One region of the Bradyrhizobium sp. Leaf396 genome, then DNA from elsewhere that is predicted to be linked to it. Evidence: riboswitches for the same ligand, from Rfam matches in the RefSeq annotation. Region 1 holds a riboswitch; each other region holds the start of a gene.
What was found. Region 1 has a riboswitch for cobalamin ahead of ASG57_RS27725 (DUF1636 family protein). Riboswitches for the same ligand answer to the same signal wherever they lie in the genome.
Positions count from the first base shown of each region.

Region 2: linked by a shared signal. The riboswitch ahead of ASG57_RS11965 (ribonucleoside-diphosphate reductase subunit alpha) and the one ahead of ASG57_RS27725 (DUF1636 family protein) in region 1 are both predicted to bind cobalamin.
Region 3: linked by a shared signal. The riboswitch ahead of ASG57_RS17190 (TonB-dependent receptor) and the one ahead of ASG57_RS27725 (DUF1636 family protein) in region 1 are both predicted to bind cobalamin.

Region 1 covers NZ_LMQJ01000045.1:55,160-59,735, forward strand. Annotated here, with positions in the region: gene cobW (cobalamin biosynthesis protein CobW) at 1-738, opposite strand, end outside; gene ASG57_RS27725 (DUF1636 family protein) at 735-1,109, opposite strand; cobalamin riboswitch at 1,204-1,426, opposite strand; gene cobO (cob(I)yrinic acid a,c-diamide adenosyltransferase) at 1,467-2,102, shown strand; gene ASG57_RS27735 (cobyric acid synthase) at 2,115-3,563, shown strand; gene cobD (threonine-phosphate decarboxylase CobD) at 3,552-4,517, opposite strand; gene cbiB (adenosylcobinamide-phosphate synthase CbiB) at 4,529-4,576, opposite strand, start outside.
Region 2 covers NZ_LMQJ01000010.1:114,194-118,769, reverse strand. Annotated here, with positions in the region: gene ASG57_RS11965 (ribonucleoside-diphosphate reductase subunit alpha) at 1-2,842, opposite strand, end outside; cobalamin riboswitch at 2,956-3,173, opposite strand; gene ASG57_RS11960 (hypothetical protein) at 3,193-3,741, opposite strand; gene ASG57_RS11955 (short-chain fatty acyl-CoA regulator family protein) at 3,803-4,576, opposite strand, start outside.
Region 3 covers NZ_LMQJ01000015.1:99,120-103,695, reverse strand. Annotated here, with positions in the region: gene ASG57_RS17190 (TonB-dependent receptor) at 1-2,168, opposite strand, end outside; cobalamin riboswitch at 2,348-2,542, opposite strand; gene ASG57_RS17185 (alpha/beta hydrolase family protein) at 2,979-4,187, shown strand; gene ASG57_RS17180 (amidohydrolase family protein) at 4,420-4,576, shown strand, end outside.

The DNA of each region.
Region 1 (4,576 bases):
CTCCTCGCCGTCATGATGCGAGGGACGCGCGGCGAGATCGTTCTCGGCGGCGGCGCCAAGGCCGAGGATGACGCGCGCATCGATCGCGCCGTCCGTCACGGCGAGCATCGGGACGCGGCGCGGCATCTCGGCGGTGATCGCGGCCCTGGCAGCTTCCACCCCGGCCTTCCCCGCAAGATCGGCCTTGGTCAGCAGCACGATGTCGGCGCAGGCGATCTGGTCCTCGAACACTTCGGACAGCGGCGTCTCGTGATCGAGATTGTCGTCCGCGGCGCGCTGCGCTTCGACCGCAGCCGGGTCCGGCGCGAAGCGGCCGGCCGCGACGGCCTCGGCGTCGGCGAGCGCGACGACGCCGTCGACCGTGATGCGCGAGCGGATCTCCGGCCAGTCGAACGCCTTCAAGAGCGGCTTGGGCAGCGCGAGGCCCGACGTTTCGATCAGGATATGATCGGGCCGCACCGGGCGAGCCAACAGCTGCTCCATCGTCGGAATGAAATCGTCGGCCACGGTGCAGCAGATGCAGCCATTGGCGAGCTCGACGATGTTCTCTTCCGGGCAATTGGCGTCGGCGCAGGATTTCAGGATCTCGCCATCGACGCCCTCGCTGCCGAATTCGTTGACGAGCACGGCGAGCTTCTTGCCGCCTGCATTGCTGAGCAGGTGCTGGATCAGCGTGGTCTTGCCGGAGCCGAGGAACCCCGTGACCACCGTGACGGGGACTTTTGCAAGCGAATTCATTCGGCGGCCTCCGGCACGGCGGGAATCGGGGGAATGCGCGCAAGCGACTGCTTGCGGAAGATCTCGGGGCGGCTGCGCCATGGCACGAGCCCGTCGGGAGCGGCCGCATAGGCCGCAGCGCCAGCGACCACGTCGCGCGCATTCACATCGGATAAGCGGCCATAGACATAGGACCAGCGTCCCGGTGCGCTGAGCGCGACCGAGCAGCCCTGGCTGCACGCCGAGAGGCATTCGACGGGAACCACATTGACGCCGTCGGGCACGCCGGCCTCGAGGATCGCAGCGTGCAACCGGTTGCCTGGCGTGGCCTCGCCCTCGCCGAGCGTCTGGCCGGCGCGGCAGGTGATGCAGACGTGAAGTGTGACGGTCATCGCCTCTTCCAGAATAAACAGCGGGAGGCGAAGAGGCGCACGGACCCTGACTTGAGAGGCCGTTTCCCCGTCGCGGAACACCCCGTCCGCCGGTCCAAAATCGTCCGCGCTGGCAGGTCTCCCGGCTTGCGGAGCAGGGTTTTGGCCCCTCGATCCCCGCCTTCCCGATTCCCTTTCGGGAGTCAGTGGCTTCGGGCATCTCTCCGGTCACGGTCGCGGGGGCGGCTGCATTTTGGATCCGGATCTTGCGGATTCGGACCCTATCGCATTCCCTCTTCGCCTGTCATAGGACAGGAACCAACGCCGGGCCACCATTTGCCGGTGGCAGCCACTTGTCAAGCCGAAGGACCGGGACCGATGACGCCTGAACCGGAGACCCAAACGACCGAGGAAAGCGAGGCCCGTCACGCCCAGAAAATGGCAAAGAAGAAGGCCGCCCGCGACAAGATCATGGCGACCAAGAGCGGCGAAAAGGGCCTGATCATCGTCCATACCGGCGCGGGTAAGGGAAAATCCTCCTCGGCATTCGGCATGATCGTTCGCTGCGTCGCGCATGGCCTGCCCTGCGCGGTGGTGCAGTTCATCAAGGGCGCCTGGGACACCGGCGAGCGGCGCCTGCTCACCGGGCATTTCGGCGATCTCTGCCAGTTCCATGCGATGGGCGAGGGTTTCACCTGGGAGACTCAGGACCGCGCCCGCGACATCGCCGCCGCACGCGCCGGCTGGGAGAAGGCCAAGGAACTGATCCTCGATGAGAGCCTGCGCATGGTCGTGCTCGACGAGATCAACATCGCGCTGCGCTACGATTATCTCGATATCACAGAGGTGGTCGAATTCCTGACCACGCGGAAGCCAGAGATGACGCATGTCGTGCTCACCGGGCGCAACGCCAAGGACGAGCTGATCGAGATCGCCGACCTCGTCACCGAAATGACGCTGGTCAAGCACCCGTTCCGCTCCGGCATCAAGGCGCAGGCCGGCGTCGAGTTCTGAGACAACCTCGCGATGGCACGAGCGCTGATGATCCAGGGGGCCGGCTCGGACGTGGGCAAATCGCTCATCGTCGCCGGCCTCGCGCGCGCCTTCACGCGCCGCGGCCTGCGCGTGCTCCCGTTCAAGCCGCAGAACATGTCGAACAATGCCGCCGTCACCGTCGATGGCGGCGAGATCGGCCGCGCCCAGGCGCTCCAGGCGCTCGCCGCGGGTGTCGAGCCGCATACCGACATGAACCCGGTGCTGCTCAAGCCGGAGACCGATGTCGGTGCGCAGGTGGTCGTGCATGGCAAGCGCATTGCGACGGCGCGAGCACGCGACTATGCGGCGATGAAGCCGTCACTGATGGGCGCAGTGCTGGAGAGCTTCGAGCGGCTGAAGGCCCGCGCCGATCTCGTGCTGGTCGAAGGCGCCGGCAGTCCGGCCGAGGTGAATCTGCGCAAGGCCGACATCGCCAATATGGGCTTTGCGCGCAAGGCCGGCGTGCCGGTCGTGCTGGTCGGCGACATCGATCGCGGCGGGGTCATCGCCCAGCTCGTCGGCATCAAGACGGTGATCGACTCCGATGATGCCGCGATGATCCGTGGATTTGTCATCAACAAGTTTCGCGGCGATCCCACATTGTTCGACGACGGCTACAAGCTGATCGAAGCAAGGACCACATGGCGCGGCCTTGGCGTGCTGCCCTGGTTCGCGCGCGCCGGCGAGCTGCCGGCCGAGGATGCGCTGGGCCTCACCGACGCGCGCAAGCCGGGCCGATGCAAGATCGCGTGCCTGGCGCTGTCGCGGATCGCCAATTTCGACGATCTCGATCCGCTCAAGCTCGAGGCGGGCGTCGATCTCGTCATGGTGCGGCCGGGCGAAGCGATTCCCGGCGACGTTCGTCTCGTCATCGTTCCCGGCTCGAAGTCCACGCGCGGCGACCTCGCCTTCCTGCGTGCACAGGGCTGGGACATCGATCTCCTCGCACATCATCGCAGGGGCGGCCACGTGCTCGGCCTCTGCGGCGGTTATCAGATGCTCGGGCGCAACGTCGCCGACCCCGATGGCATCGAGGGCCCTGCGGGCGAGACACCAGGCCTCGGACTTCTGGACGTGACGACGGTGATGAGCCCCGTGAAGACGCTAACGCGGGTTGCTGCCGTGCATGTCTCAACGAACCAGCCGATCGAGGCCTACGAAATCCACATCGGCCGCACCGATGGGCCTGATTGCGCCCGTCCCTTCGCGACACTGAACGGCAAGCCGGAGGGTGCGATCTCCCGCGAGGGACGCGTGCAAGGCAGTTATCTGCACGGTCTGTTCACGTCGGACGCGTTCCGCAAGGCGTATCTGGCAAAGCTCGACATTCCCGCAGGCGACGAGCCCTATCACGCCAGGGTCGAGAGCGCGCTCGATGCCCTCGCCGATCACATCGAAACGCATCTCGATGTCGACAGTTTGCTCGCGCTAGCGCGCTAGGACCTCGGAGAGGCGGATCCATTCAGCTTCATTGCCGGGAAGCCCGAGGCGCAACCGTGTCGGCGCTCCTGCAAACACGCGCGACCAGATCTGATTGCGCGCAAGCTTCTCCTGCGCGCCACGTGCGTCGGGCGTTTCGTACAGTCGAAACAGCGGCGTGCCCCCGAGAAGCTGCCAGCCTTGCGACTGCACCATGTCATCGAGGCGAGCACAGTCTCGCAAGAGGCGCGCTGTGGTCGCAATGGCCCAAGCGTCATCACGCAATGCGCGGCAGCCGATCGCGATGGCCGCGCCCGACACCGGCCACGGGCCCGACGCCGCCACGACCCTCGCGATGTCCGACGAATTGCCGATCACGAACCCGAGCCGCAGGCCGGCAAGACCGTAAAATTTTCCGAACGACCGCAGGATCAGCAGCCCGGGCTGCTCTGCGTCCGAGGCGAGCGAGAGCTCGGGAACGGCATCAACGAAACTCTCGTCGACGACGAGGCGATCGACAAGCGGCAACAGATCGAGCAGATCGTTCGGGGCATAACGGCGGCCGTCGGGATTGTTTGGATTGACGACGATGGCAAGGCTCGCTCCCACCAGCTCGCTGAGCTCCGTGACCTCCTCCACGTCCCAGCCGGCGGCCGACAGCACGCCGGCATATTCATTATAGGTCGGCGCCAGGATCCGCGCATAACCACGCGGCGCCAATTGCGGAAGCAATTGGATGGCGGCCTGCGCGCCGCCCACCGCAACGATAGGCGCGCGCGTCCGATAGGCGTGCCGCGCCGCCTGATGCAGCGCCTCGATCTCGGCGCGCGACGGCAGCGCGCTCCACGCGCGTGCGCTCACCTCGCCGACGGGATAAGGCACCCGGTTGATCCCGGTGGACAGGTCGATCCAATCTTCCGCACGCCCGCCAAATTGCTGCTGGGCCAGATCGAGATTTCCACCGTGCTCGCGCATGTCCCGTTCTTTCACGTGAAAGCCAGGATCGCAAGCATGCCTGCGAGCAGCAGCATGGC
Region 2 (4,576 bases), on a different contig from region 1:
GCCCGTTCGCATGGCCATTGGTCGGAGCGGCGGCCGGCACGGAAGCCGAGACGGCGTTGAGCTTGCCATCGGTGCCTTTCAGCGTGGATTTCTCGACATGCGTCGCGGAGCGCGAGCGCAGATAGTAGGTGGTCTTGAGGCCCCGCTTCCACGCATGGCGATAGAGCGTGTCGAGCTTCTTGCCCGAGGGATTGGCGATGTAGAGATTGAGCGACTGCGATTGGTCGATCCATTTCTGACGCCGGGCCGCAGCGTCGATGAGCCATGCCGAGTCAATCTCGAAGGCGGTCGCATAGAGCGCCTTCAAATCGTCCGGCACGCGATCGATCTGGCCGAGGCTTCCGTCGAAATACTTCAAATCTGATATCATGACCTCATCCCACAGCCCGCGGCTCTTGAGATCGCGCACGAGGTAGGCGTTCACGACCGTAAAGTCCCCGGACATGTTGGATTTGACGTAGAGATTTTGGTAGGCGGGCTCGATTGACTGCGAGACGGCGCAGATATTCGAGATCGTGGCGGTCGGCGCGATCGCCATGGTGTTGGAGTTGCGCATGCCGACGGTCATCACGCGCTGACGCAAGGTATCCCAATCGAGGCGACTCCCACGGTCGAGATCGACCGGCGCGCCGCGCGCCTCATCAACGATCTTGATGGAATCGAGCGGCAGGATTCCCTTGGACCAAAGCGATCCCTCATAGGACGGATAGCGCCCGCGCTCGGCCGCAAGATCGACGGACCCCGAAATCGCCCAATAGGAAATCGCCTCCATGCTTTCGTCGGCGAAGGCGACCGCTCCGTCCGAGGCGTAGGGCAGCCGGAGGATGTTGAGCACGTCCTGGAAGCCCATGATGCCGAGCCCGACCGGCCGATGGCGCAGGTTGGAATTGCGCGCTTCGGGGATGGTGTAAAAATTCACGTCGAGGACGTTGTCGAGCATCCGCATCGCGGTCGTCACGGTGCGCGCAAGATGCTCGTGGTCGAGCTTGCCGTCCGCGATGTGGTTGACGAGGTTGACCGAGCCGAGGTTGCAGACCGCAACTTCCGTGTTCGAGGTGTTGAGCGTGATCTCGGTGCAAAGGTTGGACGAATGCACGACGCCGCAATGCTGCTGCGGCGAGCGGAGATTGCACGGGTCCTTGAAGGTGATCCACGGATGCCCCGTCTCGAACAGCATGGTGAGCATCTTGCGCCAAAGGTCGACAGCGCGAAGCTGCCTGGTCACGCGCATTTCACCGCGCGCGGATCTGGCTTCATAGAAGGCGTAACGCTCGGCAAAGGCCTTGCCGGTGAGATCGTGGAGGTCGGGGGTTTCGTCCGGGGAGAACAGCGTCCAGGCGCCATCTTCTTCCACGCGCTGCATGAAGAGGTCCGGCACCCAATTGGCTGTGTTCATGTCATGGGTGCGGCGGCGATCGTCGCCTGTGTTCTTGCGAAGGTCGAGGAACTCCTCGATGTCCACATGCCAGGTTTCGAGATAGGCGCAGACCGCGCCCTTGCGCTTGCCGCCCTGGTTGACGGCAATCGCGGTATCGTTGGCGACTTTCAGGAATGGCACCACGCCCTGGCTTTCGCCATTGGTGCCCTTGATATGCGCACCAAGGCCGCGCACGCGCGTCCAGTCGTTGCCGAGCCCGCCCGCGTATTTGGAGAGCAGCGCATTGTCCTTGATGGCTTTGAAGATGCCGTCGAGATCGTCGGCGACGGTGGTGAGGAAGCAGGATGAGAGCTGCGAGCGCAGCGTGCCGGCGTTGAACAGCGTCGGCGTCGATGCCATGAAATCGAAGCTCGAAAGCAAGTTATAGAACTCGATCGCCTTTCCTTCACGGTCGATTTCACGCAAGGCTAGGCCGCAGGCGACGCGCATGAAGAAGGCTTGCGGCAGTTCGAACCGCGTGCCGCGCGCATGCAGGAAATAGCGGTCGTAGAGCGTCTGGAGGCCAAGGTAGTCGAATTGCAGGTCGCGCTCGGGCTTGAGGGCTTCGGCGAGACGCGCAAGGTCGAAGCGGCCGATTTCAGGATCGAGCAATTCATTCGTGATGCCGGTCTGCACATAGGCGCGGAAATATTCCGCATAACGCCCGGCCATTTCGGCCTGCGTCGCCTGTTCGGGCTGGCCCATCACGAAGCTCAGGGCTTCGCGGCGCAGCTTGTCCAACAGAAGCCGCGCGCTGGCCTTGGCGTAATCGGGATCGGTCTCGACGAGGGTGCGCGCGGCAAGGATCGGCGCCAGCGCCAGCTCATCCACGCTGATGCCGTCATAAAGATTGCGCTGGGCCTCTGTCAGGATGGCTTCGGCCGAGACACCGTCAAGCCCGGCGGACGCTTCCTCGACCACGGCGGCGAGGCGCTTGCTGTCGAGCGGCACCAGCGTGCCATCGGCGGTCTTCATATGCAGGGACGGCGTGGCGGTGGCCGCTTTGCCTTTGGTCTTTGTCTCCGCCTTGGCGCGTTCGCGCGCGCGATCCTCGCGGTACAGCACATAGGCGCGCGCGACCTTGTGATGCTCGCTTCGCATCAGCGCGAGTTCGGCCTGATCCTGGATGTCCTCGATATGGAAGGTGCGCCCGGCATCGGCGCGGCGCGTCAGGCTGGCGACGATCTGATCGGTCAGCTCAGCCACCACGTCATGGACGCGCCGCGACGCCGCGGCGCTGCTGCCCTCGACCGCAAGAAACGCCTTGGTCAGGGCGACGGTGATCTTGGAGGCGTCGAAGGGCGAAACCGATCCGTTGCGGCGAATGACCTGATAGCCCGGCTCGCTTGCGGGCGAAGCCGAAGCGGCAGGGTTAGACAAACGCACGACACGCGCGGCAGCGGCAGTTTCCGTTCCGAGAGACATTGGCTCAAGACCCCGTGGTTGTTGCGGGCCGGGGTCTAAGCGGAGGCGCATGCAGGAAGAGGAGCGGCGGATGCCGCAACCTGCCACGCGACCACCGGGACACCCCGCCCAGGGACGTTTCTGGTGTCGCGGCAGGTCTCCTGGCTCGCGGGTCTTAGCATCCGTCCGGTCTTCCCGAAATCGTGCGATTCCAGTGACGTAAAACGTGGACTTCAGCTCTCCGCTTACAGTTGCGGGGGCAGCACCGGCTTTGCCCAAAACATAGGCGCACCGGCTTCCCTCTTAGCTCCCGATATTGCGACTCGGGAGAACCGTGACCACCATATCTAGTAGTTTTATACGACTCGGTGTCAATAAATCGTTTCGACCGTCGTCACTGAATTCTCATAATTCACAGCCGCTCCGGAACCCTGCGCATCGGCTTTCCGCCAAGCCACGATGATCCCAGGGTTATTCGACAGGCGCGCGATTTCCTGGGGCGGATGCAGCGCAAAATGGATCGACTGCTGGCCACGGCGGAAGGAGCCTGTGCCTGACTTGGGAAGCCGTCCGTCCTTTGTCCAGCGCCGCCGCTCGCGCGGTGTGATCTCCAGAATCTCCTCAACGACCTTTGGATAAAGACGCTCCTGCCGGAAGGCATCCAGTGCTTCATCGATGGCGGACAGAAGATCAACGAGATCGATAGTGGCCTGCGGCGGGATCGTGGTCCGGATGCCTTCTTCCTTCGCCGATACCTTGAGCCGGTGCCGTCGCAGCAGGCCCGCAACCCGGCGGCGGGCTTCCCGCGCGCGGCGCGCGGAGCCAAGCGTCAATTCGCGCGGCGGCGTGAAGCTCAATACAATTCCGGCCGCGCCATCATCGATGGTGACATAGCGGCTATGCAGGGCGGCGACGCTCACGCGGTTCTTCCAGCAGCTTCATTCATGAGGGCGCGCACTCTCCCGCCGGGCGTCATCCGGGTCAACTCGCGGCGTAGGGTGCAAAGGCGCTGCGGTTTTCATCGGCGTGAAGGTGGCGGCCCACCGGCGGAAAGGCGCGCTGTGGGCAATTGGTCCTTTCGCAAATCCGGCAACCCGCGCCGATAGGCGTCGCGGCCATGGGGTTGGTGAGATCGAGGCCGTCCGAATAGACGAGACGGCCCGCATGCTGGAGATCGCAGCCGAGCGCAATGGCGAAGGTCTTGCGCGGCGCATGATACCCGCCCTGGCCGTGCGAGACGGCGCGCGCCACCCAGAGATAGGTGCGCTCGTCTGGCATGCGGGCGAGCTGCGTCAGGATGCGGTCCGGCTGCGCGAAGGCTTCATAGACGTTCCAGAGCGGGCAGGTGCCGCCGATGCGCGAGAAGTGAAAATCGGTCGCCGACTGGCGCTTGGAGATGTTGCCCGCGCGATCGACGCGGATGAAGAAAAACGGGACGCCGCGTGCGCCGGGCCGCTGAAGCGTGCTGAGCCGGTGGCACGCCGTCTCGAACCCGACACCGAAAGTCTGGCCGAGAAGATCGATGTCGTAGCGGCATGCTTCCGCCATGTCGCGGAAGGCCGAGTACGGCAACAGCAGCGCCCCCGCGAAATAATTGGCAAGGCCGATGCGCGCGAGGCGGCGGGATTCATCATCGGCAAAAGACCCCGCGGCCACGATGGCATTGATGGTTTCGCTCTGTTCGAGGAAGGCTAGCTGCGTTGCCATCTGGAAGGCTTGCTGGCCGGAGCGCAGGCGCCGTGAAAGACGCAACAC
Region 3 (4,576 bases), on a different contig from region 1:
GGCATGCTGAGCAGCCACTGGGTCGTGCCGCCCGAGGTCGTGTACACCTCGTCGAAGAGATTGTAGATGCGGAACGACACGGTGGTGTGGAGATCGGGCTTCCACTGCACACCGGCATTGACGATGTTGTAGGCCGGGCGCGTCACCGTGTTGGCATTGTCCGCATAGGTCTTTCCGACGATCTGCACGCCCGCGTTGGCCGACCAGTTGGGTGCAAAGGCCCACGTCGCCCAGATATTGGATACGTTCTGCGGTATGTTGACCGGCACGTTGCCGGCATAGTTCACGGCTACGCCGCCAACCGACTGCACGAAGTCGTCATACTTCGCGCGCAGGAAAGCGGTGTTGGCATCGATTCGCCAGCCGTAGTCGAGCAGGAAACCGACCGATGCTTCGACGCCGCGCGATGATTGCCGACCGACCTGAACGGTCAGGGAAGGAATGTTCGGATCGCGCGCCAGCAGGTTGTTCTTGACGATCTCGTAGCCGGCCAGGGTCCATTCGCCGCGGCCTCCCCAGAACGATTGCTTGACGCCGATCTCGATCTGTCTGCCGGTGGCCAGATCGAAATTCTTGTTGGCCGAGGACAGCGAGATGATCCCTCCGACCGGATCGACGGCCGTGGCATACTGCCCATAGAAAGCGAGGTCCTTCACCGGAGTGTAGACCGCACCGGCGCGCCATGTCGTCGAGGAGAACGACTTCTCGAAGCTGTTTGCGGGCACGACATAGTCGGTGCGCGTGATGGTCGGTTGATCCTGGCGGACGCCGGCAATCAAGGAGAACTGCTCGGTCACCGACAGCCTGTTTTCGGCAAACAGCGCATATTGGTTCGTCACGCTGCCGTAACCGGGAATCGTGGCGTTCGGACTGCTGAACGAGCCTGGGCTAAAGACGTAGGGGTTGACGGACGAAGCGCCGCCATAAGGAGAGTTGTTGGTGTGCGTGAAATTGATGCTGTTGACGTCGAAGCCCGCCAGGAATTCGTTGGCCATGCCAAGCACATGCCCGCGGAATTTCGTATCCATGCGATTGCCGACCTGCTGCTGATCGTGAAAGATCTCGATATAGCTGGCTCGGTCGATCAGGCCGGTGGCAGGGTTGTAGGCGTAGCTTTCGACGTCCTTCCAGTGCCGCTTGGAGTTCAAGTAGTAGAGAGTGTTCTGGATCGAGATGCCGTCGGCGGCTTGCCAGTCGGTCTTCACCTGGTTCCAGCTATCCTGGTAGCGGATGTGGCTGTCGCTGACGTTGTAGTTCTTGAAGCGAAGCGCTTCTTCGAGCTTGCCGTTGATCAACGGCGTGCCGAAGTACCGCGATGGATGGCGATCACCGTAGTCCGTGGACAGCGTCCAGGTGACGTCTTCGTTCTGCCGGACCTGGACCGCGGCATGAAGTGCAACGTTTGATGTGTTGTCGCGATCGACCCAGCCGTCCGACATGTTGCCGATGGCGGTGATCCGATAGGCGACGTTCTTGCTCACGGGACCGCCGCTGTCCACGGCAATCCGCCGCGTCATGTTGCTGTCCAGCGAGACCTCCGCCTCGTTGCGAGGGACCCACAAGGGCAGTTTCGAAACAATGTTGATGGCGCCGCCGACCGCACCTGCGCCGTACATCACCGACGCAGGGCCGCGTAGCACCTCGATGCGCTCGGTCGACCATGTGTCGAACGGAAAGGTCACCGTTCCCGCGCCGATATAGAGCTGTGTGCCGTCATAGAGCGTCATGACGGAGCCAAGGCCCGTGAAGCCGCGGGTGTTGAAGGAGACGCCGCCATTGCCCGGTGCCGGGCTCGCAGTGAAGCCGGTGGCGTTCTGCGTCACCGCGTCGAGAACGTTCTGCTGGCCGCGTTCGGAAAGCGTCTCGGCCGAAATCACCTCCACGCTGGCCGGCGTCTGCAATCGCGTCAGGCCCAGCCGGCTGCCGGCCGTGCTCGCGCCGGTGAGATTGAGCGTCGGTGCGGCGAATGCCGATCCCGCCGGGCTGGCTGTCGGAGCACGCGTTTCGGCGGCAGCCAGGTTTCGCTGTTGTCGTGAGCGCGCGAGACGCGCAGCCTCGCTGCGTCGGGTACTCCTGACATTCGGTGGCTTCGCCGATGGTGCCACCACGACCGGATCGAGCGTCTGGGCCGGGCCTGCGGATTGTGCCCAGCCATCGGTCGAAACCATGAGGCAGGAGAAAGCCGCTAAACAGAGCAACGCCCGCCGATGTCGTGGCGCAAATATTGTGCGGGAGGTCATCAATGGACTCGCGATAACGTGGCACGTCACCGCGAACGCAGCTTGGCCGCTGCCTCAAGAGCAAGGCAGCTCAACACTCACCAGGACACCCCGCCCAATGTGCTCGCGTGTGACCACGACTGACGGCAGGTCTCCTGGCTCGCGGGTCGCTGCCTTGCGCCGCCTTCCCAAGCTCGCGAGCTCAGTGGCGTTTGGCGAAGGCTCGCCGCTTACAGTTGCGGGGGCAGCCACGGCGTTGGGGAAATCCCGCACCGTATTCCCTATTGATCTCCCGAAGGAGAACCGTCGCAGTCACCCTAGTTTTATTTTCAAAGGGCTGTCAACTGGCTGTTCCCGACACGGTTCAGCGCGTCGCACCTTCATCGGCGACGCACGGATCGTCCACCGGGCGGTGTCGGGCGAAACACGAATCCGCTCTCAACTCTCCCCCCGAACATTATTCCATTCTACCTAATTCGGATCCAGCGTATTCGGCCAAGGGGGCGGTCGTACGTCGTCACGAGCGCTGGCTTGGTCGCGGTGGACGCGGCGGCATTGACGGCGGTTTGTTGCGTGCAAGGCGAGAGCGCGCTCGGATCGCGAGGGCGGACGGCGCCCATATCCGGCGAAGCCTCTTGGCGAAGCCGATAGCCTGCGTACGGCGAAACCGGCGGATTCCCAACGGCACAAGGCGTTGCGAAACACAATCTCAACGCAAATTGTCTAGGACCGGCCCATCCTCTCTCAATGGGTCCCTGCATGGCATTGCTCCCGCGCTTCTTCCTTCTCGTTCTGCTTCACGTCATCACCATTTGGCCGGCGGCGGCACAGGATGGTGAGCCCGTCAGATTGTCTGCTGCGATACAGTATCAGTTCATTGCGCGCTGGGATGTCGATCGGCTGAACAGGATTTTGCAAGCCGATACGCCCGCCTTCGCCGGTATCACCGTAACCTACAGTCCGGCGCGCAATCCCGTCCGGCTCTATCGCGTGACCTATTCGTCGGTGGTGCCCGAGCGCGGCAACAAGCCGACGGTCGCATCCGGACTGATTGCGATCCCGGAAGGACAGGCCACGTCGTTTCCGCTGTTGTCCTACGAGCACGGCACGGTCTACGGCAAGCAGCAGGTGCCTTCATTTCCCGACCAGTCACCCGAAACCCAGCTGATGATCGCGCAGTTCGCGGGGCAGGGATATGTCGTGATCGGAGCCGACTATTTCGGGATGGGCACGTCGGCAGAGACGGAAGGCTACATGGTGAAGGGAAGCCACCAGCAGGCGACCTACGACATGCTCGTGGCCAGCCGCGCCGTGTTGGATCATCTCAAACTCGCCACGACCAAGCTGTTTCTCGCCGGCTGGTCGCAGGGCGGATTCGTCACCATGGCGATGCTGGAGAAGCTCGAGCAAGCCGGCATCAAGGTTGACGCCGCGGCGACCGCCAGCGCGCCGGTCGACGTATTCGTGGCGCTGAACGGCTTTCTCAATTTTCCCCGCAAGAACGATGCGAGCTGGGTCAACTCGCTGTTCATCCTGTCGGCGTTCTCGTTCGAAAACTATTATGGCGTGCCCGGGCTGGCCCGCTCGCTGATCGCGGATGCCTATTACGACGTGGCACGCAAGGCTTATTTGCGTGAACCCTACGACGCCGCCGCCGTGCCGACGGACCTGCACAAGCTGCTCCGTCCCGACTATTTCGATCCGCAGTTCTTCGCAGCTTCGGCCTACGGCCGGCTCGTCGCGCAGACACAGGCCTATCGCTGGATCATCAAGAGCCCAGTGCGCAATTATTACGGCGAGACCGACGAGGCCATCAGTGTCGGCCTCGGCCGGCTCGCCATGACCTATCAGCAGGCGATCGGCAACGGCAATCCCGCGGTCGAAGCCGTCTCCACCGGTCCGACCACCCATCGCGGCACTTTTGCGACGGCTGTGCCGAAGTGGAAGGCATGGTTCGACGGGCTTTGATGCGGCCGTCATGGCCGGGCTCGCCCCGGGCATCCACGTTCTTCGCACTCAGCGGATGGCGGGGACGAGCCCGGCCGTGGCGCTGTGTATCCATTGCTCATATCCGAAGGGCATGCATCGCTCTGCATGCCGCCTTGGCGTCGCCGGAGGTGGTCGTTGCAGTGAAAATCTGTCTTGATGGGGGCCGGGATGAGGCCGGCAGATGCGACGGCCTTCGTGGTGGAGTGACGACATGAGCGGGTTGGTGATCTCTGGCGGCCGGGTGGTGGATCCCGCGAGCGGGATGGATGCCATCGGCGATGTAGCGGTGGTGGACGGCAGGATCGCCGCCGTCGGCACTGGCCTCGGCGGCGCCGAGCGGGTGATCGATGCGACCGGGCTCGTGGTCG